One region of the Thermoanaerobacterium thermosulfurigenes genome, then DNA from elsewhere that is predicted to be linked to it. Evidence: riboswitches for the same ligand, from Rfam matches in the RefSeq annotation. Region 1 holds a riboswitch; the other holds the start of a gene.
What was found. Region 1 has a riboswitch for FMN ahead of HNR52_RS09540 (ECF transporter S component). Riboswitches for the same ligand answer to the same signal wherever they lie in the genome.

Region 1 (7,426 bases):
CTACACAGGTTTTAGCTGATTTAATGACGATAGAAGAGGAGTTTGGACATTTAAAAGGCACAAAATTGGTGTTTGTCGGCGATGGAAGGAACAACATGGCAAACACGTTGGCTATTGGCTGTGCCAAAATGGGTATGGACTACGTGATTAATTCACCAAAAGAGCTTTGGCCTCAAGAGGACTACATAAATGAGATTAAAGAAATGGCTGCTGAAAATGGCGGGACATTTACTCTGACGGATGTACCTGGTGAAGGCTTAGAAGGTGCACATGCAATTTACACAGATGTATGGGCATCTATGGGAGAAGAATCAAAACAAAAAGAGAGAGAAATGCTTTTAAGGCCATTCCAAGTGAACGATGAGCTTATGAAAAAGACAAAGAGGTCTGACACGATATTTTTGCACTGTTTGCCTGCTGTAAAAGGTCAGGAAGTCACATACGAAGTAATTGAAGGAAAGCAGTCGAGGGTGTGGGACGAGGCCGAAAACAGAAAGCATACAATTAAGGCTGTCATGATAGCGACGATTCTTTAAAAAAGTCAAGGCAAATTGCCTTGGCTTTTTCACATACTGTTCAAATCGCTAATAAAATGATATAATGTAGAATGTCATTATTTGCGTAAGTAGGAGGATACGATGAAAGGGAAAGTAGTAATTGCGCTTGGGGGAAATGCACTGCAAGACAAGGACATGGTGCCAACAGCCGAATCACAATTGAATACAGTTAGAAAGACGGCGTCGTATATTGCAGACATCATAAAAGAAGGCTATTCTGTCATTGTGACACATGGAAATGGGCCACAAGTAGGAAACATCGTAATACAGAATGAGACAGCGTCTAACATAATACCAGCCATGCCTTTTGATGTATGTGGTGCGGAAAGTCAGGGAATGATAGGCTATATGATTCAGCAATGTTTAGGTGAGGTTTTCAAAGAGAAAAACATACAAAAGGATGTTGCAACAATCGTTACACAAGTTGTTGTAGATAAAGATGATGCTGCATTTTCACATCCTACAAAGCCAATAGGGCCGTTTTACTCTAAGGAAGATGCGGAGCTATTGGAAAAGGAAAAAGGATATCAGATGGTAGAGGACAGTGGAAGAGGATATAGGAGAGTCGTAGCATCACCAGAGCCTAAAGAGATAGTTGAATTAAACACAATAAAGCTTTTGGAGAGAAACGGTGTCGTTGTAATAACGGCAGGTGGTGGAGGAATACCTGTAGTAAGGGAAAATGGCAGCTTAAAAGGTGTGGCGGCAGTGATAGATAAAGATTTGGCATCTGAAAAATTGGCAGAAGATTTAGATGCAGATATTTTATTGATTTTAACCGCTGTAGAAAAAGCGTACATCAACTACAAAAAGCCTGATGAAAAGCCTCTCGATGTAATTTCAAGCTATGATATAGAGAGGTATTTAAATGAAGGCCATTTTGCAGAAGGTTCAATGATGCCGAAAGTCAAGGCTGCAATAAGGTTTGCCAGGTCAAGAAAGGGAAGGCGAGCCATAATTACGTCTTTAGAAAAAGCACATGATGCTTTATCAGGGAATACAGGCACTGTTGTGGTTGACGATTAAAAAATACTTGACAAATTGATATATTTGTGACATTATAGTATTTAGAATTGAATAAACCAGTGGAGAATATCTTCAGGGCAGGGTGAAATTCCCGACCGGCGGTAAGCGTAAGCGAGCCCGCGACCCGCAGATGCGGTGGACTTGGTGAGATTCCAAGGCCGACAGTACAGTCTGGATGGAAGAAGATTTATTTTTGTTGCTTTTATCCTGAAGATGTTTCTTCGGGATTTTTAAATTTGGAGGTGTCATTTATGGAACACAGCAAGACAAAAGTGATTGTGACTGTAGGGTTGCTTTCCGCAATAGCATTTGTACTGATGTACTTAGAATTTCAATTGCCACTATTTCCAGGCTTTTTAAAATTTGATTTTAGCGATATACCACCTCTTTTAGCAGCATTTGCGTTAGGGCCTGTATACGGCATATTTGTGGAGATAGTAAAGAATGTGATACATCTTCCAGTTAGTCAATCTGCAGGTATAGGAGAAGTGGCAAATTTCGTTGTAGGCTCTATTTACGTATTTACGGTTGGTATAATCTATATGAGAAACAAATCTAAAAAGTCGGCATTATTTGCCATGATTTTAGGAACTATTGTCATGGCTGTTGCGGGATCAGTATTAAACTACTATGTATTTTTGCCACTATACCAAAAGATAATGGGTTGGCCATTAAGTGCCATTGTTGGAATGGGAAAGGCGGTAAATAGCCATATAGTTGATTTGAAGACATTGATAGCGTACGGTATTTTCCCATTCAACATCTTGAAAGGCTTTGTAATATCACTAATTACATTCCTCATTTACAAGAAATTATCTCCAATGTTGAAGATGTAGTTATTTAAAATAACGGACAGTGTTCCGTTATTTTTTTGTGTGCTTTTTTATTCAGCCATTAAGCGTTTGTTTTATGGTATACTTGGTATATAATATTTGTATAAATTTCACGGTGGTGTTGCGTATGAAAGTATCTTTTAGGACAAAAAGCTCTGATGAAACAGAAAAGATAGGGTTTAAGTTAGGTGGTTTACTAACAAGAGGAAGTATCGTACTTATATCTGGAGATTTAGGTGTAGGCAAGACAGTTTTGACAAAAGGCATTGCTAAAGGTATGGGTATATACGACTATGTCACAAGCCCTACATTTATGATTGTAAATGAGCATATGGGTGAAATTCCCCTTTACCATTTTGACGTGTACAAGATTGACGACTACATGGAATTATACGATATAGGATATGAGGAGTATTTTTACAGCGACGGTGTTTGTGTCATCGAGTGGCCTGAAAAGATAATGCCTCTTATCCCGGAGGAAAATATATTTATACATATTTCCATGGGTGATTCTTTTGATGAGAGGATAATAGAGATAGAATCACATGGTGCAAAATACGATGAAGTGATTAAGGAGATGAAGTGATGAAAGTACTTGCAATAGATTCATCGTCAAAGACAGCTACTGTTGCTTTAGTTGATGAAAGTGGCTTAATAGGTGAATTTTCCATAAATCATTTGAGACATTCTGTCATATTGATGCCGATGATTGATGAACTTTTAAAAATGGCAGAGACAAAAAAAGAGGAGATAACTCATATAGCTGTATGTGAAGGACCGGGATCTTTTACAGGATTAAGGATAGGTGCTGCTACTGCTAAGGGGTTGGCTCAATCTCTTGATGTGCCAATTGTTGGTGTATCATCCTTAGATGCCCTTGCCTATAACGTAGGAGAATTTAAAGGAATTATCTGCCCTATAATTGACGCGTTAAGAGGAAACGTCTATACAGCTTTTTATAAAGGTGGTAGTGAGATAAGTAGGCTAAAAGATGTGTCGCTGGAAGAATTAGGTGTAGTTATAGACATAGTAAAGGGATACAGTGAGGAAGTTTTATTCGTCGGAGATGGTATTTTGCCATATAAAGACACATTAAAGAGTGCATTGCCTGATGCTATATTTGCATCGCCGATTAACAACATATCAAGGGCGTCATCGGTTGGTATGATGGCACTTAAAAAAATATCAAATGGAGAGATATGCACATATCTTGATTTTAAACCGTATTATGTTAGAAAGCCTGCACCGTTGGAAAATTCTAAATGATCTTTTGGAGGGTTTTATGGATATAAAGATTCGCCCTATGGTAAAAAGCGATATAGATAAAGTCATGGAAATTGAGTATTTAAGCTTTTCTGTGCCATGGTCTTTTGAATCATTTGTGATGGAAGTTACGAAAAATAGTTGTGCACATTATATTGTTGCTGAGGTAGACGGCCAGATAGCTGGATATGGTGGTTTTTGGGTGGTTGTTGATGAAGGACACATAACCAACATTGCAGTTCATCCGGACTTTCGAGGGCAAGGTGTAGGTTCTGCCATCGTTGAAGGTTTGATTGAACTTGCTAAAAATAAAGGCATAACGTCTATGACGCTGGAAGTGAGAGAATCTAACCTTGTAGCACAATCGCTTTATAAAAAATACGGGTTTAAACCTGTTGGCAAAAGAAGAGGGTACTATCAGGACAACAATGAAGATGCAGTGATAATGTGGAAATACGATATGTAAGGAGAGATTGTATGAGGGAAAACACGATTGTATTAGGAATTGAAACATCCTGCGACGAGACATCGGCAAGTGTTGTAAAAGACGGTAAAATTGTGATGTCTAATGTCATATATTCCCAGATAAATATACACAAGGAATTTGGTGGTGTTGTCCCTGAGATAGCATCCAGAAACCACATTGAAGCTATAGGAAATGTGGTGAAAGAGGCTCTTTTTAAAGCTGATGTGACGCTTGATGACATTGATGTTGTCGCTGCTACATACGGTCCGGGACTTGTAGGTGCGTTGCTGGTAGGACTTTCGTACGGAAAGGCGTTGGCGTACGGGAAAGCCGTACCATTTGTTGGCGTAAACCATATTGAAGGGCATATATCTGCAAATTACCTTGACAGCGATTTTGAACCGCCATTTATTTGTCTTATAGCATCAGGTGGACATAGCCACATCGTCTTTGTAAAAGACTATGGACAGTATGAGGTTCTCGGTAGAACGATGGATGATGCTGCAGGAGAAGCATTTGACAAGGTGGCAAGAGCATTAGGTCTTGGCTATCCTGGCGGTCCTAAAATAGATGAGATCTCAAAAAGCGGTGATCCATATCGGTATAACTTTCCAAAGTCTTTTATGGAAAAGGACAATTTTGATTTTAGCTTTAGCGGATTGAAGACAGCAGTCATAAATCAACTGCACAAAGAAAGGCAAAATGGCATTGAGATAAATGTGGCAGACTATGCTGCCAGCTTTCAGATGAATGTAGTCGATGTTTTGTCATCAAAGCTTATTGAGGCTGCTAAGTTTAAAAATATAAAAAAAATATCCATAGCAGGTGGTGTGGCCTCTAACAGCCTTCTTCGAGAAAGATTAAAAAAACTGGCTGATGAAGAAGGGTTTGTGATTCATTTTCCAAAACAAGTGTACTGCACAGATAATGGTGCTATGATAGCAAGTGCGGGGTATTTTGACTTTATTCGCGGAAAAGTTTCAGGATTAGACTTAAACGCTGTCCCGTACTTAAAACTTTTTTGATTGTTGGCGAAAAATCTGTGTATATTGTGGAAAATTGTCTTTAAATCTGCTTTAATGCTGTAATATGTCTGTGGATAACTTTGTGGATACTGTGATTAACTTTAATAGTTTGGATATTATGTAATCAAATGGAAAAAAGAAAGGGGCTTTCTATTATGAATAACATGCTTTTTCTTTCAAAGGTAGGCAAAAAGTATATTGAGGAGATACAAAACATTGCGCCAAATTTTAATGTAATAAGCAAAGGCGATGTAGAGGACATTTCCAAATATATTGAAGATGTGGAAGTGCTGGTTTGCTTTGATGGAGATGCTCAAAAAGAATTGATAGACAGTGCTAAAAGCCTCAGGTGGATTCACCTATTGAGTGCTGGTGCTGATGCGATGCCGTTTGAATTACTAAAACAGAGGAACATCATCTTGACCAATTCAAAAGGTGTTCACAAGTATCAGATATCCGAGCAAGTTGTAGGATACATGCTTTTATTTGAAAGAGGATTAAATTACTTCATAAGAAAGCAAATCAATAAAGAATGGGACAAATCTGTAAGGGTTTCTGAATTGTACGGGAAGACTGTTTGCATACTTGGCGTCGGAAGCATTGGAGAAGAAATAACAAGGATTGCACGGGAATTTGGAATGAAAACCGTAGGAGTAAGAAAATCAGGCAAGATAAGTCCATTTATAGATGAGATGTACACAGATGAAAATATGATATCTGCAGTTTCAAATGCTGATTACGTAATATGTGCGCTGCCTTTGACTGATGATACATACCATCTTTTAGATGCTGAGTTTTTTAAAAGCATGAAAAGCGATAGCGTATTTATAAACATCGGTAGAGGAAGCGTTGTCGATGAGGTATCCCTCATTGATGCGTTAAGGCAAAAAACCATAAGGGGCGCTGCGTTGGATGTATTTGAAAATGAACCACTTACAAAAGATAGTCCTCTGTGGGACATGGAAAATGTGATAATCACACCACATACGGCTGGCATATCGCCTCGGTACATGGAAAGGGCAGTGCAGATATTGAAGCACAACCTTAAAGCATATATGGGCAATGGCGATTACATAAACGTCATCGATTTGAAGAAGCAATATTAAAGCGGGCATAATCTACCCGCTTAAAATTTCCCATTCTTCATACAGTTTTTCTAATTTTTCTTTTAGCATATTGTATTTTGATTGTGTATCGACGATTTCTCCAGTTTTGTATATATCGGGATTGCACATTTTTTCTTCCAATTCTTTTATGGCATCTTCAGTTTCTATTATCTCGTTTTCTATACGTACCATGTATTCCCTTTGCTTTTTGGCTTCTTTCTGCTTTAGCTTTTCTCGCATTTTTTCGTTCTTAAGCTGTGTCTTTGTCTTTTTTTCCTCTTCATCTTCTTTTGTATTATTTTCATTTCTTTTTTCTACGTAGTACGAATAATTCCCATAGTATTCGTTGATAGAATCGCTGGACATTTCCAATACTTTTGTGGCCATTTTGTCTATAAAGTACCTGTCATGTGACACGAATAGAAGTGTGCCACCAAAATCTAACAATGCCTTTTCCAAAACTTCTTTTGACTTCAGATCGAGGTGGTTTGTAGGCTCGTCTAAAAGTAGAAAGTTGGCTTTTGAAAGGATAAGCTTTAAAAGGGAAACTCTTGCTTTTTCGCCGCCACTTAACTTGCCTATTTGTTTAAACACATCATCGCCGCTGAACAAAAAAGAGCCCAGCATAGTCCTTACTTCTGTTTGAGTCAGATAAGGATTTTCATCCCATATTTCGTCGATTATTGTTTTCTCATCGTTTAGATTTGAAAACTCCTGTTGATAATAGCCTATTGATACATTTGTACCTAAGCTTATGCTTCCTTCGTAATTTGCAATCTCGCCTACTATGGTTTTAAGGAGAGAAGTTTTTCCTACGCCATTAGGTCCTAAGATAGCTATTCTGTCTCCTTTGTAGACTTCAAAGCTTATATTGTGAAATACAGGTTTATCGAAAGACAATGAGAGGTCAGACACCTTTAAAACATCATTTCCGCTTTTTTCTATAAAATCAAATGAAAGCTTAATTGTTTCATTGTTTATAGAAGGCTTATCTATTTTTTCCATCTTGTCCAGAAGTTTTTGTTTGCTTTCAGCCATTTTCACTGATTTTTCGCGGCGGCGATTTTTCTGTATCATTATCATTTCTTGTATTCTCTTGATTTCCTTTTGCTGCTCTTCATAAGCCTTCATTATTATGCTTATTTCTTCA
Region 2 (7,426 bases), on a different contig from region 1:
AAATCCGGCAAAACCGGATTTTATTTATTCATTTATGTAGACACGTGGTTATTCCGATACTATAATAAAGAGTAAGGAGGGGTTTTTCGTGAAAGATTTTCTCTCGCGGTATCAAAGCACCATTAGAAATTCAATCGTAATATTGGCAGTTGTACTAAGCTTTTATCTATTTGTGTTCAAGCTTATTCCATTTTTGATGCCTTTTGCAGTAGCATTGTTTTTGGCGATTTTAATTGATCCTGCCGTAGAGTTTTCAGAAAAAAAGCTGAAAATACCAAGAGGATTGTCATCTGCATTTTTTATACTTTTATTGATTGGAATAATTGGTCTTTTAATAAGCCTTTTAGTCACACAGCTTGTATTCGAACTCAATACCTTAGCTGAACACGCACCAAGTTACACAAAAAATTTTGATGTAGTAATATCTGATTTGATAGACAGAATTAGGAGGTATTATGTATCGCTTCCTACAAACATCTCAACTTTTTTAGAAAGCAATCTTCAATCGATTTTAAATAATATATCTGTGTACGCTAAAAACTTCGCAGGATGGATATTAGGCTTGGCAACAAAGCTGCCTAACTTTTTCTTTATGTCAATAATAACAATCGTATCGACGTTCTTTTTAAGCAAAGACAAATGGCTCATATTAAACTTTATAAAAAGACAATTTCCATCAAATTGGGCATTTCACGCTGAAAATATAAAAGGGGATCTTTTTCAAACTTTAATAGGCTTTATAAGGGCTGAAATAACCATAATGTTTATCACTTTTTTAGAAGTTTCCATAGGGCTTACGATAATAGGATTTGATTACGCATTTTTGCTAGGGCTTTTAGTCAGCTTTATAGACATACTGCCTGTTTTAGGATCAGGTTCTGTATTAGTCCCATGGGCATTGTACAATATATTCACAAAAAACTACCTTATTGGAATCTACTTGCTTATCATATATGCCATCGTCACAGTCGTAAGGCAGATGATAGAGCCAAAGATAGTCGGCCAAAGTATAGGCCTTCATCCTCTTGTAACGCTTTTATCCATGTTTATCGGTGCAAGGCTTTTTGGCGGTCTCGGGCTTATAATGGGACCTGTTTTCGTAGTCGTCTTTAAAACATTTCAAAAATCCGGCATAATACCATCATGGAAGTAAAATACCCATCTTAAAAGCGTAATGCTTATAAGATGGGTATTTTTCATAAGCTTTCTATTTCCTTTATCAAATTGGCCATCTCAATTGCTGTAACAGCCGCTTCAAACCCTTTATTGCCTGACTTTGTTCCAGCCCTCATGATTGCCTGTTCAACTGTATCCGTCGTAAGGACTCCAAATATTACAGGCACATCGTAATCTACCGATATTTTTGCTATTCCTTTTGATACTTCATTTGCAACATAATCAAAATGCGGTGTATCACCTCTTATTACAGCACCCAGTGCGATAATCGCATCGTATTTTTTTGATGTGGCCATCTTCTTTGATACAAGGGGTATTTCAAATGCGCCTGGAGTCCAAGCAATGTCAATGCTTTCATCATCAACACCATGTCTTCTTAAAGCATCCAAAGCACCATCCAAAAGTTTATTTGTTATAAATTCATTAAATCTGCTTACAACAATGCCTACTTTTAAGCCATCTCCAATGAGTTTTCCTTCATACTTTTTCAATACAATCTCTCCTTTGCTTATTTTTAAAATGAAGTAAATATGTGGTCAAATTTTTCTTTCTTTGTTTTAAGATATCTTTCATTGTGTCTATTGATTGAAACCTCTATAGGAACTCTTTCTACAATTTTAAGGCCATAACCTGAAATACCAACCAGTTTTTTGGGATTATTTGTCATTATCCTAAGTTTTTTAAGCCCAAGATCCTTCAAAATCTGAGCTCCAATTCCATACTCTCTCATATCAGCCGGAAAACCTAATCTGATGTTGGCATCTACCGTGTCAAGTCCCTCATCCTGTAAATGGTATGCTTTAATCTTGTTTAAAAGTCCTATTCCTCTGCCTTCCTGCCTTAAATACAACAGCACACCTCCTTCTTTGCCAATCTTCTCCATTGCTGCATGAAGCTGATCGCCACAATCACACCTTAATGAACCCATAATGTCACCTGTCAAACATTCTGAATGAACCCTAACCAATGTAGGGTTATGAGACAAACCACCTTTCACCAACGCAACATGTTCTTTACCTGTTAGGATTTCTTCATAACCTATTATCGTGAAATCTCCATACTTTGTTGGCAAATATGCTTCTGCCACTCTTTTTATCAGTTTTTCATTTTTTCTTCTATATTCTATAAGATCAGCGATAGATATTATTTTTAAATTGAATTTTTTCGAAAATTCAATTAACTCTGGGAGTCTGGCCATTTTCCCATCATCTTTTATTATTTCGCAAATTACACCAGCACTTTTAAGACCTGCAAGCCTTGCTAAATCACACGCTGCTTCCGTATGGCCCGCTCTTACTAAAACTCCTCCTTCTTTCGCTTCCAATGGAAATACATGTCCAGGCTTTGTAAAATCATCCGGCATCGATTCATCATCTATAAGCATTTTTATAGTAAGTGCTCTTTCATAAGCAGAAATTCCAGTTTTACAGTTTTTATGATCTACAGATACTGTAAAAGCAGTTTCTTTTTTATCGGTATTATCAAAAACCATCTTGCCAATGTTTAATTTTTTAAGCCTCTCCTCCATCATAGGAACACATACCAATCCACGGCCGTACTTTATCATAAAGTTCACATGGTCACTTGTCACTTTTTCCGCAGCCATAACTAAATCCCCTTCATTCTCTCTATCTTCATCATCGACTACAATGACCATTTTTCCATTTTTTATATCTTCTATTGCGCTTTCAATAGTATCAAACATCTATGAACATCTCCTTATAAATAATTTTCTATTAAAAATTCATCAACGTTTTTCTTCGCCAAAAGCCTTTCTGCATACTTTGAAAGTATGTCAACTTCAATATTTACGGTATCTCCGATTCTTTTTATATTTAAAGTTGTATTGTTATCTGTATGGGGTATAATTGACACTGTAAAGTATGAAGCTGATGATTCTACCACTGTCAAACTTATTCCATCCACAGCAATACTTCCTTTATCAGCCACATATTTTGAATATCTTTCACCAATTTTAATTTTAAATGTCGTCGTGTCGTTTATTTTGTTTTTATCAATTATTGTACCAACGGTATCCACATGACCCGTCACAATGTGTCCATTTAGCCTACCTAATATGCTTAATGCCCTTTCTAAATTGACAATGCTTCCTATCTTTAAACTTACTAAATTGCTTGTTTTAAGTGTTTCATACATTATATCTGATGTAAATAAATCTTTACCTATATTTGTAACCGTTAAGCATACTCCATTTACAGCTACGCTATCTCCAATTCTTACACCATCTAAGACTTTTTTGCACTCTACCGCTATTTTGGTAATATTTCCTCTTTGAATCATCTTGACCTTTCCAACTTCTTCTATAATTCCTGTAAACATCTTAACACCTACTTTTTTATATAACCTTCTATAAGTATGTCATCGTCAAATTTTTTTATATCTATCTTTTCAATCATTATTGCGTCTTTAATCAAAGCAATGCCATCACCTTCCACAGGCGTCAATGAATTGCTTCCACCTATTATTTTGGGAGCAATATAAAACATAACTTTGTCTACTATTCCTTCTTTTAAAGCAGAATAGTTGAGAGTTCCTCCACCTTCTATGAGAATACTATCTATCCCTCTTTCCCCTAACGTATAGATCAATTTATTCAGATGGACTTTATTATCTTTTTTTTCGATTGTAACCACATCAACACCCAAATCCTTCAAAGCTTTCACCTTATCATGTGGCATCATATCTGTTGTAGCTATTAATGTCTTAGCAGATTTATCAATGATGACATTTGCATCTAATGGAATCCTGCCGTGACTATCCACAATAACTCTTAAAGGGTTTTTATATCCTTGCAATCTAACGGTAAGATGTGGATTATCTTTTATAACTGTATTAATACCTACCATTATTGCCATAACGCTACCTCTAACTTTATGGACATACTCCCTTGATTTTTCATTTGTTATCCACTTAGAATCGCCTGTAAAAGTTGATATCTTTCCATCAATTGTCATAGCGGATTTTAATATTACATAAGGTTCTCTACTTGTAATGTACTTTATAAATACTTCATTCAATTTCTCTGCTTCATCTTTTAACAATCCAGTATAAACATTTAAACCAGCTTCTTCAAGCTTTTTAATTCCCCTTCCTGCTACAAGTTCATTTGGATCCTCCATAGCGATAAAAACATTTTTTATGCCTGATTTTATGACAGCATCGACGCAAGGTGGTGTTTTTCCATGATGGCAACATGGTTCCAATGTCACATAAAGCGTGGCTCCATTTACATCTTCTTTAGCGTTTTTTAATGCATTTATTTCTGCATGTGGTCCTCCATAGTATTCATGATAGCCTTCACCTATTATCCTGCCATCTTTAATAATTACAGCTCCTACTAAAGGATTTGGGTTTGTGTGTCCTACACCAAGTTTAGCAAGCTGCAATGCCCTTTTCATGTATTTCTCCATAAAATCACCTCAAAAAATTAGCCCTGAAGCATGTAATACTTCAGGGCATAATGACAATTGCCATTTCGCCTTCTTTCATCCAGACTATACTGTCGGCTCTGGAATCTAACCAGATCTGCCATAAGGCTCGCGGGCTTTACCGCCGGTATGGAATTTCACCAATCCCTGAAGGTTTAATCTTATTTAGTTTCTATAATTATAACATTGATTTTATAAAAATGCTAGTCTATCATCTCTTCAATGGTTCCTCCAGCAGGAATAAATGGCAGAACCATTTCGTCTTTGTCTATGATACACTCTAAAACATAAGGATTGTTGTTTGACAATGCTTCACTAAAAGCATCTGTAAATTCTTCTTTTGTGTAGATCCTTCTTCCAGTTACCCCAAAAGCTTCGGCGACTTTTGAAAAGTTGAGATTCGGATTTAAATCCGTCTGAGAAAATCTTTTATCGTAAAGGAGATTTTGCCATTGTCTAACCATGCCAAGTGTTTGATTGTTGAGGATTATCGTTATAACAGGTATGTTGTACACCGACATCGTTTCAAGTGCATGAATATTCATCCTTATGCTGCCGTCACCTGCAATATTTACCACTCTTTTGTCATCTCGCCCTACTTGTGCACCTATTGATGCAGGAAGTCCAAAACCCATAGTTCCAAGTCCACCAGATGTGACAAATGTCCTTGGCTCTTTGAATTTATAGTATTGAGCCGTCCACATCTGGTTTTGCCCTACTTCTGTCGCTACTACAAGATTGTCTCCTCCAAGCTCTTGAACCCTTTCTACTATCCACTGTGGCTTCAATTTCCCATCGTCTTTATATTTAAAGGACGTTTTATCTTTTATTGATATAAGTTCATGAATCCATTCCCTATTGTCTTTTTCTTTTATCATTGCATTTAAAAGAGACAGGACTTCTTTGATGTCTCCTACTAATGGCACATCGACATCGATATTTTTGCCGATTTCCGCAGGATCGATATCAATGTGAATGACTTTTGCATTTGGCGCCAGACCCCCTGCTTTACCTGCAACTCTGTCGCTAAACCTTGACCCTACTGCAATAACCAAGTCTGATTTATAAACAGCCGTATTGGCATATCTGCTTCCATGCATTCCAATAAGCCCTAATGACAATTCATCATCTTCTGGAAAGCATCCAAGTCCCATAAGCGAAGTAGCTACAGGTATCATGTGCTTTTTAGCAAAATCGTACAAATTCTTTGATGCCTCACTCCATATAACTCCACCACCAGCAAAAATAACTGGCCTTTTGCTTGATGAGATTAACTCTGCTGCCTTTACTAAATCTGATTCTAATACTTGATGTTTCTTTGTTTCAACGTAAAAATCTTTTCGCTTAACAAAGTTTATATCTGCAGTCTGAATGTCCTTCGGTATGTCTACGAGAACAGGACCTGGTCTTCCATCTTTCGCTATAAAAAAGGCTTCTCTCAAAGTGTCCGCTAATTTATCAGGTGATTTCACAATAAAATTGTGCTTTGTCACAGGCATCGTAATTCCTGCAATATCAACTTCTTGAAAAGAGTCCTTTCCTATGAGGCTCGTAGCAACTTGCCCTGTTATAGCAACTATTGGCACAGAGTCCATGTAGGCATTGGCTATTCCTGTGACTAAATTGGTAGCACCAGGTCCTGATGTAGCAAAACACACGCCAACTTTTCCGGTCACTCTCGCGTATCCATCTGCCATGTGGGCAGCCATCTGTTCATGTGTTGCAAGAATATGCCGCAAGTCAGAATTGTACAAAGCATCATAAAGAGGTATGACAGAACCGCCTGGAATGCCAAAAACAACTTCTACTCCTTGCTCTTTTAATACCTCTATGACAACCTGCGAACCTTTTATGATCACGATATGCGCCTCCTTTCATGGAATTTAAGCTTTATCAATCGTCCTTTAAAACCGCACCAGTATTTGCAGATGTGACTAATCTGGCGTATCTTGCCATGTAACCTGTCTTAATGTGAGGCTCAGGCCTTCTAAAATTTTTCCTTCTTTCTTCCATTTCTTCAACGCTTATCTTTAAATTAAGCTTTCTTCCCGGTATATCTATTTCAATAATGTCCCCATCTTTTATCAAAGCGATTTCGCCGCCTTCCATGGCTTCAGGCGACACATGACCTATGCAAGCTCCTCTTGTAGCACCAGAAAATCTTCCATCTGTAATAAGAGCTACATCCTTGTCAAGTCCCATACCGGCAAGTGCTGATGTAGGACTTAACATCTCCCTCATGCCAGGCCCACCTTTTGGACCTTCATACCTTATTACAACAACATCGCCTTTTTGTATCTTGCCATCGTAAATCGCTTTTATGGCCTCATCTTCTGAATCAAAAACTCTCGCAGGGCCAGAATGGTGAAGCATCTCTTTAGACACTGCAGACGCCTTTACTACAGAACCATCCTTCGCTATATTTCCATACAAAATCGCCAAACCGCCTGTATTGCTGTAGGGATCTTCTACTGAGTGTATTACATCATGATTTTTTATCCGTGCATCTTTGAAATTCTCACCAATTGTATCACATGTGACTGTAATGCAATCTGTATTTAAGACTCCTAATTTTGACAGTTCTTTCAATACTGCCTGTATACCGCCTGAGTGGTAGAGATCTTCTATATGATATTTTCCTGCAGGACTTAATTTGCACAGATTTGGAACCTTCTCATTTATTTCATTTATCTTTTCAAGAGGTATATCGACTCCTGCCTCATGTGCAATAGCCTTTAAGTGAAGAACTGTATTTGTAGAGCCTCCTAAAGCCATATCTAAGCAAAAAGCATTTATAAAGG

Region 2: it holds a riboswitch for FMN, as region 1 does, so the genes downstream of both, ribD (bifunctional diaminohydroxyphosphoribosylaminopyrimidine deaminase/5-amino-6-(5-phosphoribosylamino)uracil reductase RibD) here and HNR52_RS09540 (ECF transporter S component) in region 1, are expected to answer to the same signal.

Annotation. Positions count from the first base shown of each region.
Region 1 is NZ_JBPODR010000025.1:16,191-23,616, forward strand. It holds gene argF (ornithine carbamoyltransferase) at 1-536, shown strand, start outside; gene arcC (carbamate kinase) at 639-1,583, shown strand; FMN riboswitch at 1,648-1,774, shown strand; gene HNR52_RS09540 (ECF transporter S component) at 1,835-2,419, shown strand; gene tsaE (tRNA (adenosine(37)-N6)-threonylcarbamoyltransferase complex ATPase subunit type 1 TsaE) at 2,544-3,002, shown strand; gene tsaB (tRNA (adenosine(37)-N6)-threonylcarbamoyltransferase complex dimerization subunit type 1 TsaB) at 3,002-3,682, shown strand; gene rimI (ribosomal protein S18-alanine N-acetyltransferase) at 3,699-4,145, shown strand; gene tsaD (tRNA (adenosine(37)-N6)-threonylcarbamoyltransferase complex transferase subunit TsaD) at 4,157-5,170, shown strand; gene HNR52_RS09565 (D-2-hydroxyacid dehydrogenase) at 5,326-6,276, shown strand; gene HNR52_RS09570 (ABC-F family ATP-binding cassette domain-containing protein) at 6,289-7,426, opposite strand, start outside.
Region 2 is NZ_JBPODR010000008.1:1,018-8,443, forward strand. It holds gene ytvI (sporulation integral membrane protein YtvI) at 89-1,153, shown strand; gene ribH (6,7-dimethyl-8-ribityllumazine synthase) at 1,197-1,667, opposite strand; gene HNR52_RS04405 (bifunctional 3,4-dihydroxy-2-butanone-4-phosphate synthase/GTP cyclohydrolase II) at 1,691-2,881, opposite strand; gene HNR52_RS04410 (riboflavin synthase) at 2,896-3,516, opposite strand; gene ribD (bifunctional diaminohydroxyphosphoribosylaminopyrimidine deaminase/5-amino-6-(5-phosphoribosylamino)uracil reductase RibD) at 3,525-4,607, opposite strand; FMN riboswitch at 4,671-4,784, opposite strand; gene ilvB (biosynthetic-type acetolactate synthase large subunit) at 4,829-6,484, opposite strand; gene ilvD (dihydroxy-acid dehydratase) at 6,519-7,426, opposite strand, start outside.